DNA from 4 places in the Lactobacillus sp. B4015 genome. Region 3 is predicted to be linked to each of the others. Evidence: predicted binding sites of a transcription regulator. Region 3 holds the regulator's gene; each other region holds the start of a gene.
The links. Region 3 encodes Rex, which represses fermentation and respiration genes when NADH is low (regulators of the CRP and FNR family bind a similar motif). Its sites were predicted from a motif close to TTGTGAANTANTTCACAA; they were not measured.
Positions count from the first base shown of each region.

Region 1 (3,218 bases), on a different contig from region 3:
GTTGCCAGCTTTGCCAACTTGGTCGCTACTACTTGCCGAGGCTCCTGTTAGCGCATCAGGTGCGTGATAACCTGCATTAATTCCCAGAATTCCTAATGAGCCTGCTTCTGAAATGGCAGCAATCAGTTTACCGTTGGTTAGCGTGTGAATAGGCTTTTGGATAATTGGTAAATTAACCCCTAATAATTGACATAATTTATTCATCTGAAGATGTTGAACCCCCCTTCAATCAATTAGACCAGAATATTATCAACCATTTCTTGAATTTCTTTTTTACGGCTTTTAATAAAATCGAGAAAATCAATGATTTCTGGTGAAAAGTTCTGGTTGGAATCATAGACCAAGTATACTTGGCGTGTATTTTTAGGTAAATCGAGCTTAATCATGTGAATATTAAAACCACTAAGGTAAATCGTTTTGGCCACTACACCGACGATGTCATTTGTAAGAACCTGACCAGCAATAGCCAATTCATCATGTAAACGATTAGTAATGTGTAAATCTGATGCGGTAGCTAATAAGGCATTAGTAATATCCTTGCCAATTTGGATTTTTTTTGAATACGTAATAATCGATTCACCCTGGAGCTCTTCTGGAGTCATTTCCGTAATTTTGGCTAGTTCGTTTTCTTGAGAAACAATGGCAATAATTTCCTCAGTATAAAGTGGAACATAAGTAAAGTCACTAAATTCGGGCACATATGAGCAGATTCCAATATCATACCAGCCGTTTTTAATACCTTCACAAATTTGATAAGAAGGGTTGTCGTGATAAATAAAGTGAGGTGCAATACTGCTTTCTTGTTGATATTGTTTGGTCAAGTTAGGAAGCAAGATACCAATCGCGGTAGGGATGCCGGCAATATGAATGTTACCTTTGTCTTGACTAATTTTTTGTTCAATTTTCTTTTTACCATGGTCAAGAGTAGCCAGAGATTTAGTGACCGTATCGTAAAAAATACGTCCATAGTTGGTTAATTGAACGTAGCGGCCATTATGCTTAAATAGTTTGCAATGCAATTCTTTTTCTAGTTGTTTGATTGATACTGAAAGAGTGGGCTGACTAATATATAAATTTTCAGCTGCTGTAGTGTATTGTTTTTCTTCTGCCAATTCACGAAAATAGTAAAGTTGATTTAGATTCATGATAGTACCTCAAAAAATATATGATATTCACTACCTAATAATAGATGCTATACCTAATTTAATAAAAACGCTTTCACATTTTTTAATATAATCATTGGAAAAATTAATATTTTAGCTTAATAGTTGAGCCTGTTGTAATTTAGCTGATAAATTTACCAGGCAATTTAAGAAGTCCGCAATAAACTTTGTCATTTTAGCAAAACTTCAGCCAAAATAATGGTAAAAAGTATTTATAAAACTAATAAAAGTAACTTTGTTATCAATTTTACAAAGTCATTTTTTGCCAACATAATACAATTGTCAATTAAGAGTGCTTTCAAAAAACTTCAGAAAGTAAAAAGGAGATTGTATTATGACTGAACAAAAACAATTGCATGTATTACCACCATATGAAGAAACACCAATTATGCACAAGGCTAAGCCGGGTGAGTCAATGACTGACGAAGACTTTGCTAATTACGTTAAAGAAATTAGACATTTGGCCCAAAATGAATTTGATCGTATGACTAACTATATTGAAGAGAATCGTAAATTTCCACAAGACTTTTTCCCAATAGCAATTAAGCATGACTTGTATCGCTTTGCATTGCCAAAACAATACGGAGGTTGGGGTTTGAGTGAAAAACAGATTCTACAAGTACAAGAAGAATTTTCTCGTACTCAAGGTGGTATCAGAATGCACTTGCACCATGCCTCCGACATGAATTGGCGAATTCTTGATAATTTTGGTAGTCAAGAATTAAAAGATAAGTACATGAATAAATTTCAAGATAAATCAATTTATGCCAATTTTGCCTTGACTGAAAAAAGCGGCGGTACGGGTGCTGATTTGCATACCTTGGCTGTTAAAGACGGCGATGACTGGGTAATTAACGGAGAAAAGACGCTGATTTCTCATGCAGATGTAGCTGACTTTACTTATCTAATCGTTGTTACCGATCCTGATAAAGAAGGTGATGAGCGCTTATCTGCATTCTTTGTCCCAACAAATACACCCGGATTTGAAGCTAATGAAATGCCACTGATGATGGGGTGCCGCGGTGCTGGTCATGCCGACTTAAAGTTTACAGATATGCGTGTGCCAGACAAATTTATGTTGGGTAAACGTGGCGAAGGAATGAAAGTTGCAATCTCTTCGCTATCATTATCGCGTGCACATATTGCTGATTCTAACTTGGGAATGGCTCAAAGAATGTTGGAGATGTCGATCGCATACTCTAAAGACCGGGTAACTTTCGGTAAGCCATTATGCAAACGGCAATCAATCATTTTTGAAATTGCCGACATGGGCGCTAAAGTTCATGCACTTAGGCTGATGTTATGGGATTTAGCTAAAGACTACGATGAAGGAAAGGATATTACTAAGAAGGCGTCATTAGCTAAACTTGAAAGTATTAATACTGTTAAGCTGGTTTCTGATTATATGTTAGAGATTTTTGGTGGAATTGGCTACTTCCAAGACAATCCTTATGGCCCAGCTGAACGGTTATACCGCGATTGCCGTGCAATGTGGCTTGAGGAAGGACCACGTTCGGTTCAGCGCTTAACAGCAGGGAGATTACTGATCAACGATGGTGGTCAGACACCAATTACTAGTTTATAAAGAGATATTCTAACTTGGGAGGGCTGAAACTAATAAATTAAACTATTAGCTTCAATCCTCTTTAATTATAACTAATGCGGAGATAAAAAATGGCCGATGAAATATTAAAGGGAATCAGAGTTATTGATTTGACGCAATTTTTGGCTGCACCAACTGTTGGCAGGGTGCTTGGCGAATGGGGTGCTGATGTAATTAAAATAGAAGCTCCCAAAGGAGATGCTGGGCGAACCCAAGGTGCCGTTTTTGGCATGAAATATGAAGATGATGAAAATTTAGGCTTTGATGTTTCCAACATGAATAAGCGCTTTGTCACTTTAAATATGAAGACGCCTGAAGGAATGCAAGCATTCAAAGACTTACTCAAAACGGCTGACGTTTTTCTTACTTCAGTGCGAACCAAAAGTTTAGCACACATGGGAATTACCTGGGAAGAACTGCATCAAGAGTTTCCTAAACTGGTTTTTGCCCAA
Region 1 is NZ_JAFNOY010000002.1:5,071-8,288, forward strand. Features, by position in the region: gene J3U71_RS01730 (NAD(P)H-dependent flavin oxidoreductase) at 1-204, opposite strand, end outside; gene J3U71_RS01735 (LysR family transcriptional regulator) at 234-1,145, opposite strand; gene J3U71_RS01740 (acyl-CoA dehydrogenase family protein) at 1,498-2,748, shown strand; gene J3U71_RS01745 (CaiB/BaiF CoA transferase family protein) at 2,838-3,218, shown strand, end outside.
Region 1: J3U71_RS01740 (acyl-CoA dehydrogenase family protein) is a predicted target of Rex. The motif match lies at 1,399-1,416, and genes of this name have one in related genera.

Region 2 (3,218 bases), on a different contig from region 3:
CAGGGCCGAGTTCAAAATTAATATGCGTTCTTGGCTTTTTAGATATACCTAACGGCATTGCAGTAAATTTCACGCCATATTTGTCTGCATAATAATCAACGGCCGCTCCTGAATTTTTAGCGATCACTTTAATTAGATCATGATTAACTTTTCCACCATCTTTTTTGGCAAAGTCTTCGTAAAAATGAATTAAATTATCAGGGTCATTATCTTGATCCCTATTAAATTTGCTACCAGTTGCATACATAAATCCACCGGAAACCACTGAATTTCCACCTAAGCGGCCAGTTTTTTCAATTAAAACAACATCCGCACCATTTTCTTTGGCTGTAATTGCAGCATCTAAACCTGCAAGACCAGTACCAAAAACGATTACATCAGTCGCAATCTGATGGTCCTTTTGGACAATTTTTTCATGATTTGCAAATTCGGTACTTTTTGCTCCTGCTTCAATTAGTGCCTTTCTGACGGCGCTAGTTATTCCCTGAGAAGTAAATGTTGCTCCTGTAACTGCATCAACTTCAGTTGATTGGTTTTCAAGTATTTTTTGTGGAATTAAATTAAGTGCATTATCAGATAGAAGTGCCGTTTCCTGATGCTCAATTACCTCTATGTCAGTAATTTTTCCGCTACTTAAAGATACGGACACCTTAATATCTCCATTATGTCCTGGTGCTGTTTTTTGATATAAGCCATCTTTTACCATCGCTAATTCTCCTTAAGCAAATGCTTTATTTATATTGATTATCAAATACAATAATTGGTTTAATCGTACTGCCTTCCACAGAGGCTTTAATAGCTTGATTAATCTCCTCTGGTTTGTAAAATTTAACAATTTTGTCAATTGGAAACCTACCTGCATGGTACAAATCAATCATTTCAGGAATAAATTCTTGTGGAACCGAGTCGCCTTCAATAATGCCAGAAATACTCTTTGATGCCGCTAGAATGTCTATCATCGGACTAAGCTCTTTAATAGTTTTTGTTCCCATCGCAACAACTGCAAATTGTCCCTTTATCGTTAGCGCAGTCAAACCTTGTTTCATTACTTCAGGTTCACCAGTAGTGTCAATAACATAGTTCAAACCTTCGCTACCTACAATCTCATTAATTTTATCAATTATGTTTTCCTGAGTATTATTAATAGTTTCAGTAGCCCCAAAATCTCTAGAAATTTTTAGTCTCATATTGTTCTTGTCTATTGCGATTACATGTTTACAATTAGAAACAGCAGCACCCATAATTGCAGCTAAACCTACAGAACCGGTTCCTAAAACGGCTAAGTTAGAGTTGACTTCAGGTTTTATAGCATTAAGAACTGTACCGGCTCCTGTCATATAGCCACATCCTAAAGGTCCAGCTAAGCGTAAATCCAAGTCATTCGGTACCTTGACCAAATTGTTTACATTGGCAACAATATGGTCCCCAAAAGAAGATTGACCAAAAAATACACCTATATCTTGCCCGTCCTGCTTATGCAGACGATAGGTACCATCCAGCATTGGTCCACCACTAGTATTTAATTTGTTAAAGTTAACACATGATCCTGGCAGGCCATTTCTACAGAATCGACAATTTCCATCATATGCAAAGCCAACTACAACGTGATCGCCTTTTTTGAAATCAGTTACATTTCTTCCAACCTTTTCAATAATTCCGGCTCCTTCATGGCCCAAAATAACTGGCATTTGAATTGGAAACCCACCATTTTGAAATTCAATATCACTATGACATATGCCTGATGCAACAGTCTTTATTAAAACCTCATTACTTTTAGGGTCATCTAGGACAACCTCTTCCAAGTTCAAATCAGAATCTGATCTATTTAAAACGGCTGCTTTGATTTTCATGGTAATAACCTCTTCATTCTAAAATACTAAGCTTCGCTATTTTACTATGTTACTTATATCACATAACCGCTTACATTTTAATATGGTTTACAAAAATTTAAACAAGTAATTTTGATTATAAAATTCAATTAAAGATTGCTTTTCAATCGAATTTTATGAAAGTGCAAGTAATTTTTTAGAAAAAGTAGAATATATAATTTTAATATTTGAGATATATTTCTCGTTAGGAAAAAGGGTAAAATTTAAGCAAAAAATGTTGATTTAAGCACAAACCACAGTTTAATTGTTTAATTTAGCAATCCCTAAATAGCAGTGTTAAAAATATTAAGATAGGTGTTAAACATGATTTACTCATTATTCTAGGCTGCAAACTTGGGTATTCATCACAGTTACAAATATTGAACAAAAATTATGCTACGAGTTTAGAGGCATTAAATAATTTTATTAGCTTAATTTTATTTGTTTCGCCATTTGCACTAATATCAACCTGGTAAGAGAAACTAACCGTCAAAACAAAAAGTCGAAATCAACTAATTTTAAAGAAAAAATAAGCAAAAGATCTTTGACACATTATTTATCAAAACAAAGCTTGCATTTGTAGAGTTTAAAAATAATATGTTAAGCAAAATTGTTTTATAAAAGTATTGACTGTTTATATAGACTTTTTACTAAATAATTAGTTCCGAAATTTGAAAATTACTTTTTTAATTAAAACAATTCTTTAGGTCAGAAAAGCTATTGCCACTGTTCTTGCTCATACGCCATTTGCCAAAACCGGCATTCATAATAGCTGCTGCGCACAAAGGCTTTCTGCATCTGCCCACGCTCTCGTTCTGAAGCTTGCGCAGCTAAGTTATTGGTCAACTTTAACATGCGACTAACATTGACGTCATACCAGTCGCTATCATAGGTCTCGATCCATTTCTGGTAAAGTGCAACCGGTGAACCCGTTTGCGCCAATGCTTGACCAATTTCCTGGTACAGCCAGTAGCAAGGCAAAATGGCACAGACACAAGGAGCAAGACCATCTTTTTCAAGCGTTTTAAACAGATGATTAACATAGGCGTACGCCGTTGGCGCTGCGTCAGTTTCTTTAATCTCATTAGATGTGACTTTTAATTCCGCTAAAAAATGTTGCTGCATCGTTATTTCACATTCTTGCAAATCTTGGGCACCTGCCAGCAAGAATTGTTGCACTTCTTGACTAGTAGTTTTCTTTGCCATTAGCCGGTGAATTTTGCTAAATTCAGCTAAATAGTACCTGTCTTGCAATAAGTAAAACCGAAAAGTAGCCAATGGCAATTGGCCACTTTGCAGCTCTTTAACAAAGGGCTGCTCCATGCTTTTTTCCCACAAATCCTTTGCCGC
Region 2 is NZ_JAFNOY010000006.1:77,788-81,005, reverse strand. Features, by position in the region: gene J3U71_RS07360 (FAD-binding protein) at 1-706, opposite strand, end outside; gene J3U71_RS07355 (NAD(P)-dependent alcohol dehydrogenase) at 732-1,850, opposite strand; gene tenA (thiaminase II) at 2,586-3,218, opposite strand, start outside.
Region 2: J3U71_RS07355 (NAD(P)-dependent alcohol dehydrogenase) is a predicted target of Rex. The motif match lies at 1,897-1,914, and genes of this name have one in related genera.

Region 3 (3,218 bases):
GATGATCTAAAAAGTACTGGTCGTGAGAGACAACTAAAATTGCTCCGGAATATGTTTTAAGAAAACCTTCTAGCCAGTCAAGTGTGTCTAAATCTAAATAGTTGGTCGGCTCATCGAGTAAAAGTAGCGGTGGCTTGCGTAAAAGCAGTTTGACAAAGGCAAGCCGAGTTTTTTCACCACCAGAAAGATCAACAATAATTTTAGTCCAAGTCTTTTCGGGGAAGTTAAAACCATTCAAAATACTTTTAATATCCGCCTGATAGGTATATCCACCTTGTTGTTCAAAATCAAATTGCAACTGGTCATATTGTTTTAAAAGTTGCTTATCTTCCGGATGTTCGGCAATTGCTTGTTGCAAGTCGCGGATTTTTTGTCCTTTTGCAATTAATGGCGCAAAAACGGTCAGCATTTCATCCCAAATGCTCTTACTTTCATCTAAGCCATTTTCCTGCGCGATATAACCCACATCGATCCCTTTATTAATGGTAAATTCGCCGTGGGTAGCTTCTTCTTCACCCGTCATAATTTTTAGGAGTGTGGTTTTACCAACTCCATTTGGTCCTACAAGGCCAATTCTTGCATTTGAATCAATCGAGAAATTAACGTGATTGAATAGCGTATTGGCACCAAATTGTTTTTCTAAATCGTGTCCTTGTGCAATTATCATATTTTTCACCTAAAGTCTATTTTAGCATATGTGGCAAGACTGCTGGCAATTGCATGAGAAATAAGCCTTTTTTAAGTAAAATTATTTTTTCATCAGTAGTAAATTGATTACGAGTATTTGCTCAGTTATTTACAAATAATTTTTTAATTACCATGTAAAGCGGGTTAATTAACAGTAAAATCGTGTTTTGTGATTGTGTTAGATTGTGAAAAAACATTTGCAAATATCAGTAAGTTATAGGTAAAATAATATTAATTGATGAGTGAATTCACAAAAAAGCTCACTAGTGATATTAAGTTGGAGGCTTTTTAAAATGGAAAAAATAAAAATACCTACAGCGACAGCGAAGAGACTGCCGCTTTACTATCGTTACCTAATTATCCTGAATGAAGCTGGTAAAGAAAAAGTTTCATCTACTGAATTATCAGAAGCAGTTCAGGTTGATAGTGCATCAATCCGTCGTGATTTTTCATATTTTGGTGCTTTGGGTAAGCGTGGGTATGGCTATGATGTCAAAAGTCTCCTATCCTTTTTTAAAAAGATTTTAAATCAAGATACTTTAACTAATGTTGCATTAGTTGGTGTAGGTAATTTGGGACACGCCTTGCTGAACTATAACTTCAAACGAAGCAATAACATCCGAATTTCCTGTGCTTTTGATATTAATCCTAAAATTACGGGCAAAATTTTGAGTGGCGTTCCTGTTTATGAAATGAGTGAATTGCAAAAGCAGCTGAGTGACCAACAGATCACCATCGCTATTTTGACAGTGCCGTCAGATTCTGCACAAAAAACAGCGGATGACATGGTCGAAGCTGGCATTAAGGGCATTATGAACTTTACGCCAATTCGGTTATCAGCTCCAACCGGGGTTAGAATTCAAAATGTTGACTTGGCGACTGAATTACAAACCCTCATTTATTTCCTTGATTCGGATAAAGATAAGAATAGATAAATATATAAAGCCGCCGCTGCAATGGCTAAAGAAAATTAGCACTTTAAGTAAAAAAGTGCTAATTTTTTCTTGCTTTTTTTATTAAAAGGGGGTATTATCATATTTGTAAGTTAGCACTTGGTTAATAAGAGTGCTAACAAATAACAAAAATGATTTTAAATTAAAATTAGGAGGGACAAACGTGTTACAACCAATTGGTGATCGCGTGATCGTAAAAGTTAAAGAAGAAGAAGAAAAGACTGTAGGCGGAATCGTCCTTGCTTCAAATGCTAAAGAAAAGCCAACAGAAGGTGAAGTTGTTGCTGTCGGTGAAGGCAGTTATGCAGAAAACGGCAACAAGATCCCAATGTCAGTTGAAAAGGGCGACGTTGTTCTATATGACAAGTATTCTGGCACTAACGTTGAATACGAAGGTGAAAAATTCTTAGTCCTTCATGAAAAAGATATTTTGGCAGTGGTTAAGTAATTAAGGAGCGAAAATTATGGCAAAAGATATTAAATTCTCAGAAAAAGCAAGACGTTCCCTATTAAAGGGTGTTGATAAGTTAGCTGATACTGTTAAGGCAACAATCGGTCCTAAAGGTAGAAACGTTGTCTTAGAGCAATCTTACGGCAATCCTGAAATTACTAACGATGGTGTTACCATTGCTAAGTCAATTGAATTAAAAGACCACTACGAAAACATGGGTGCTAAGCTAGTTGCCGAAGCTGCACAAAAGACTAACGACATTGCTGGTGACGGTACCACTACTGCAGTTGTGTTAACTCAAGCAATCATCCGTGAAGGAATGAAGAACGTAACTGCTGGTGCTAACCCTGTAGGTGTTCGTCGCGGAATTGAAAAAGCTACCAAGGCTGTTGTTGATGAATTACATAAAGTAAGTCACACTGTTTCTTCAAAAGATCAAATTGCGCAAGTTGCTTCAGTTTCATCTGCTTCAAAAGAAGTTGGTGACTTAATCGCTGATGCAATGGAAAAAGTTGGTAACGATGGTGTTATCACAATTGAAGACTCACGTGGTATTGAAACTGAATTATCAGTAGTTGAAGGTATGCAATTCGATCGTGGTTACTTATCACAATACATGGTAACTGACAACGACAAGATGGAAGCAGATTTGGACAACCCATATGTTTTAATTACTGACAAGAAGATTTCTAACATTCAAGACATCTTGCCATTATTGCAAGAGATTGTTCAACAAGGTAAATCATTATTGATTATCGCTGACGATGTTTCTGGTGAAGCACTTCCTACTTTAGTATTGAACAAGATTCGTGGTACTTTCAACGTTGTTGCTGTTAAGGCCCCAGGCTTTGGTGACCGTCGTAAAGAACAATTACAAGATATTGCCGCTCTTACTGGTGGTACAGTTATTACCGAAGATCTTGGTCTTGAATTAAAGGACACAACGATTGATCAATTAGGTAAAGCACGTCGCATCACTGTTACTAAGGACTCAACGACTATTGTTGATGGTGCTGGTTCAGACGAAGCAATTAAAGAACGTGAAGACTCAATCAGAAGTCAAATCGAAGAAACAACTTCAGACTTTGACAAGAAGAAGTTGCAAGAACGTCTTGCTAAATTAACTG
Region 3 is NZ_JAFNOY010000001.1:17,137-20,354, reverse strand. Features, by position in the region: gene J3U71_RS00090 (ABC-F family ATP-binding cassette domain-containing protein) at 1-667, opposite strand, end outside; gene J3U71_RS00085 (redox-sensing transcriptional repressor Rex) at 981-1,622, shown strand; gene groES (co-chaperone GroES) at 1,804-2,088, shown strand; gene groL (chaperonin GroEL) at 2,105-3,218, shown strand, end outside.

Region 4 (3,218 bases), on a different contig from region 3:
GCGAAGCGCCGCTGGTAGCAGCCTGTATCAACCATGGGAACTGTAGTTGCAATTTATTAGTGAACCATGAACCACTGCCTTGAACTTTATACCAACAGTCTATTATCCACATCATGCCAAGGTATATTCTTAGTGGCACTGTCCACAAGACATTCCCATAGCGATTAAGGTTGCCACGCCACAATGTGGGGCGCTTAATTCTGAACCATTCATCCATTACATAATGAAAAAGATAATGTCCTGAATAAATTGCTATAAAGTAAATCATGTCAACAATGTCCTTCATCAAAATGGCAAAGAATCCACTTAAATGAAACGTGTTAACTAAAGAAGCTACACCCCAAGCCGGCCCCAAAGATACCATAAAACCTGAGTATGTACCCTTAAATTTAACGGGCTCACCACCATTAATTTGATTGTAAATATTTCTTAGCGCACACTTCCCCGCAGATTCAGCTCCTTGGACTACTTGTGGTTCACCACGTCCACTATCGTCTGCATCATATAACGCAACATCACCAATAACATATATATGAGAATCAGTAGGAATTTGTGAATATTCATTAACGATTATTCGACCGGCTTTCCCAGTTTGAAAACCAAAATCTTTAGCCGTATCAACTGCTTTAACGCCAGCAGTCCAAATCAAGGTTCTCGTTGGAAATGTAGAGCCATCCTTAAGATCAACATAATTTTTATGAACTCCGACTACACCAGTGTTAGTTTTAATTTCAACTCCCTGTTTTAAGAGATACTGTGCTGCCTTATCAGCATCTGGTCGATCAAGCATATTCATGACCGTTGGCGCCATTTCCATCATCGTGATTTTAATGTCATTCTTTTGCAAATTATATTTTTTAGCTAATTCTCCACGCCATGAATTCAATTCACCAGCCATTTCTGTTCCTGTAAACCCAGTACCAACAACAACGAAGTTTAGGTACTGTGCTTTCTTTTCGGGATCACGTTCCCTAGATCCCATATGTACCATCAAATCAATATGATCACGTAATCTCTCAGCATCGTCTAGATTACCTAAAGTAAAGCCATATTCCTTGACACCAGTTGTCCCAAAGTCGTTTGGCTGGGAACCAATAGCTAACACAACATAATCATATGGGTAAACATTATTATCACCTATAACTTTTTTGGCAGACTGATCAATCTTTGTAACATTATCAGTTACAACATCAACATTTTTCCTGCGGGAAAATAAACGCTGTAAGTCATATTTAAGACTTTTTGCTTCTACTCGATTAGCCGCTACTTCATGTAGCGAAGTCATCATCGTCATATAAGGATTTTTATCAATCAGTGTAATTTTAACATCTTGCCGTTTTTTCATTTTCTTTGCAAGATGCTTAGTCGTATAGAGACCGCCGAAGCCCCCTCCAATCACAACAACATTTATTTCAGCCACTTTAAGCACCCTTTCAAAAGTAATAACTGTACATATTTCTAATTATACTAGACTTTATATATTGGGTAAAGTGCTAAATTTCACAAATATATTTTTTAATTGGTGTAATACGCTTTCTTTATTGTTACTCTGAATATTTTTAAAACTTTAAATTGCTATTGCATTAACTAAGTTCCTATTTTATAATTTTAATAAGTGAAGTAATACACAAATACGTTCATCTTATTAGCAAGGAGAAATTTATGAAAAAAAACAAGATTATTTACAGTGCAACTATGTTATCTTTATCTGCTTTATTATTAGGTGCCTGCTCAACAACAGCTAGCAATGATTCTTCCAAGAATTCGAAACCAAAAGAAAGTAAAGTTACTCAGAAAAAAGCCATCAAACAAGTTGCTGGAGGCAAGTTAAAAGATGGTGACTATAAACTGGTAGAAGACAATTTCTCCAATGGCTATCGATTAAAAATGGCAATGACGGTTAAAAATGGTAAAGTAATTGATACTAGTTATGATTACTTTAATAAAGATGGTAAATCGAAGGCAAAGGACGATAAATATGAAGAGCAAATGAAGAAATATTCTAAGGAAAAGATAGGTCCTAAAGAATATATTCCTGAGTTACGGAAATCATTCGCTAAAAATGGTGCTAATTCAAGTGCCATTCAGGTAGTATCAGGGGCAACCGGTTCCAGTATGACTTTAAAGAACTATGTTAACCAGTTAACTCAAGCCGCACAAAAAGGTAAAACAGGTACTATTCATATTAATAATGATAAAAAAATGAAAGATGGTACTTACAAGCTAGAAGAACAGAATTACAGTCATGATTACCGTCAAGTATTTGCAATGGTAATTAAAAAGGGTAAAATCAGCAGTTTTAAATATGATCAAATTAACAAAAAGGGTATTTCTAAAACCAAAAATTCTTCATACGAAAAACAAATGAAGAAAATTAATAATATTGGCCCTAAAGAGTATATTCCAAAATTACAAGAAGAGTTCTTAAAGTCTAAGGGTAATACTGAAAAAGTACAGGTAGTTTCAGGAGCAACTGAATCTTCCAATTCCTTTATTGCCTACGTCAGTCAGTTAATTAATGCAGCACAAAAAGGTGACACTAAGACTATAAAAGTAGATAATATTGTTTATCAGGAATAGAAATTTTAATTATTAATTAGAAAAAAGAGTGACATTATAGCCGCTCCTTTTTTGTTAAGGGATTTAAGATGAAAAAGCAAGTTTTGAAAGTACTATTAGTAATAGAACTACTAATAGCAGGAACTAGTTTGGCAGCATGCTCAACTCAAAGTAAAAATACCAAGGCTGTGAAAACCGAGATCACAACTCAGCCAATTTCTGATACTAAATTTTTAATGGGTACCGTTTGCACAATTAAAATATATAACAAGCATAAACATCAAGCATTACAGGCCGGTTTCGATCGCATTGAAACTTTAGCAAAAGAAACTACTGTTAATCAAAAGGGTAGTGAAATAGATAAAATCAATCAAAATGCTGGAATTAAGTCGACTAAGGTAACACCAACTATTTATAGGATGTGCAAGGATGCGTACTACTACAGTAAAATATCCGCAGGTACATTTGATTTTACCATTGGCCCTATTACTAGTTTGTGGCGAATTGGTTTTCCTGATGCTCATAAACCTAAAGAAAGCACAATTAAAAAGAAATTACCCTTAGTAAATTATCATAACGTCGTATTTAATGATCAAAAACGAACTGTTTTTCTAAAAAAGCGAGGTATGAAGCTAGATCTTGGCGGAATGGCTAAAGGT
Region 4 is NZ_JAFNOY010000002.1:134,866-138,083, reverse strand. Features, by position in the region: gene J3U71_RS02345 (FAD-dependent oxidoreductase) at 1-1,420, opposite strand, end outside; gene pplA (extracellular electron transfer flavoprotein PplA) at 1,663-2,580, shown strand; gene J3U71_RS02335 (FAD:protein FMN transferase) at 2,649-3,218, shown strand, end outside.
Region 4: pplA (extracellular electron transfer flavoprotein PplA) is a predicted target of Rex. The motif match lies at 1,614-1,631, and genes of this name have one in related genera.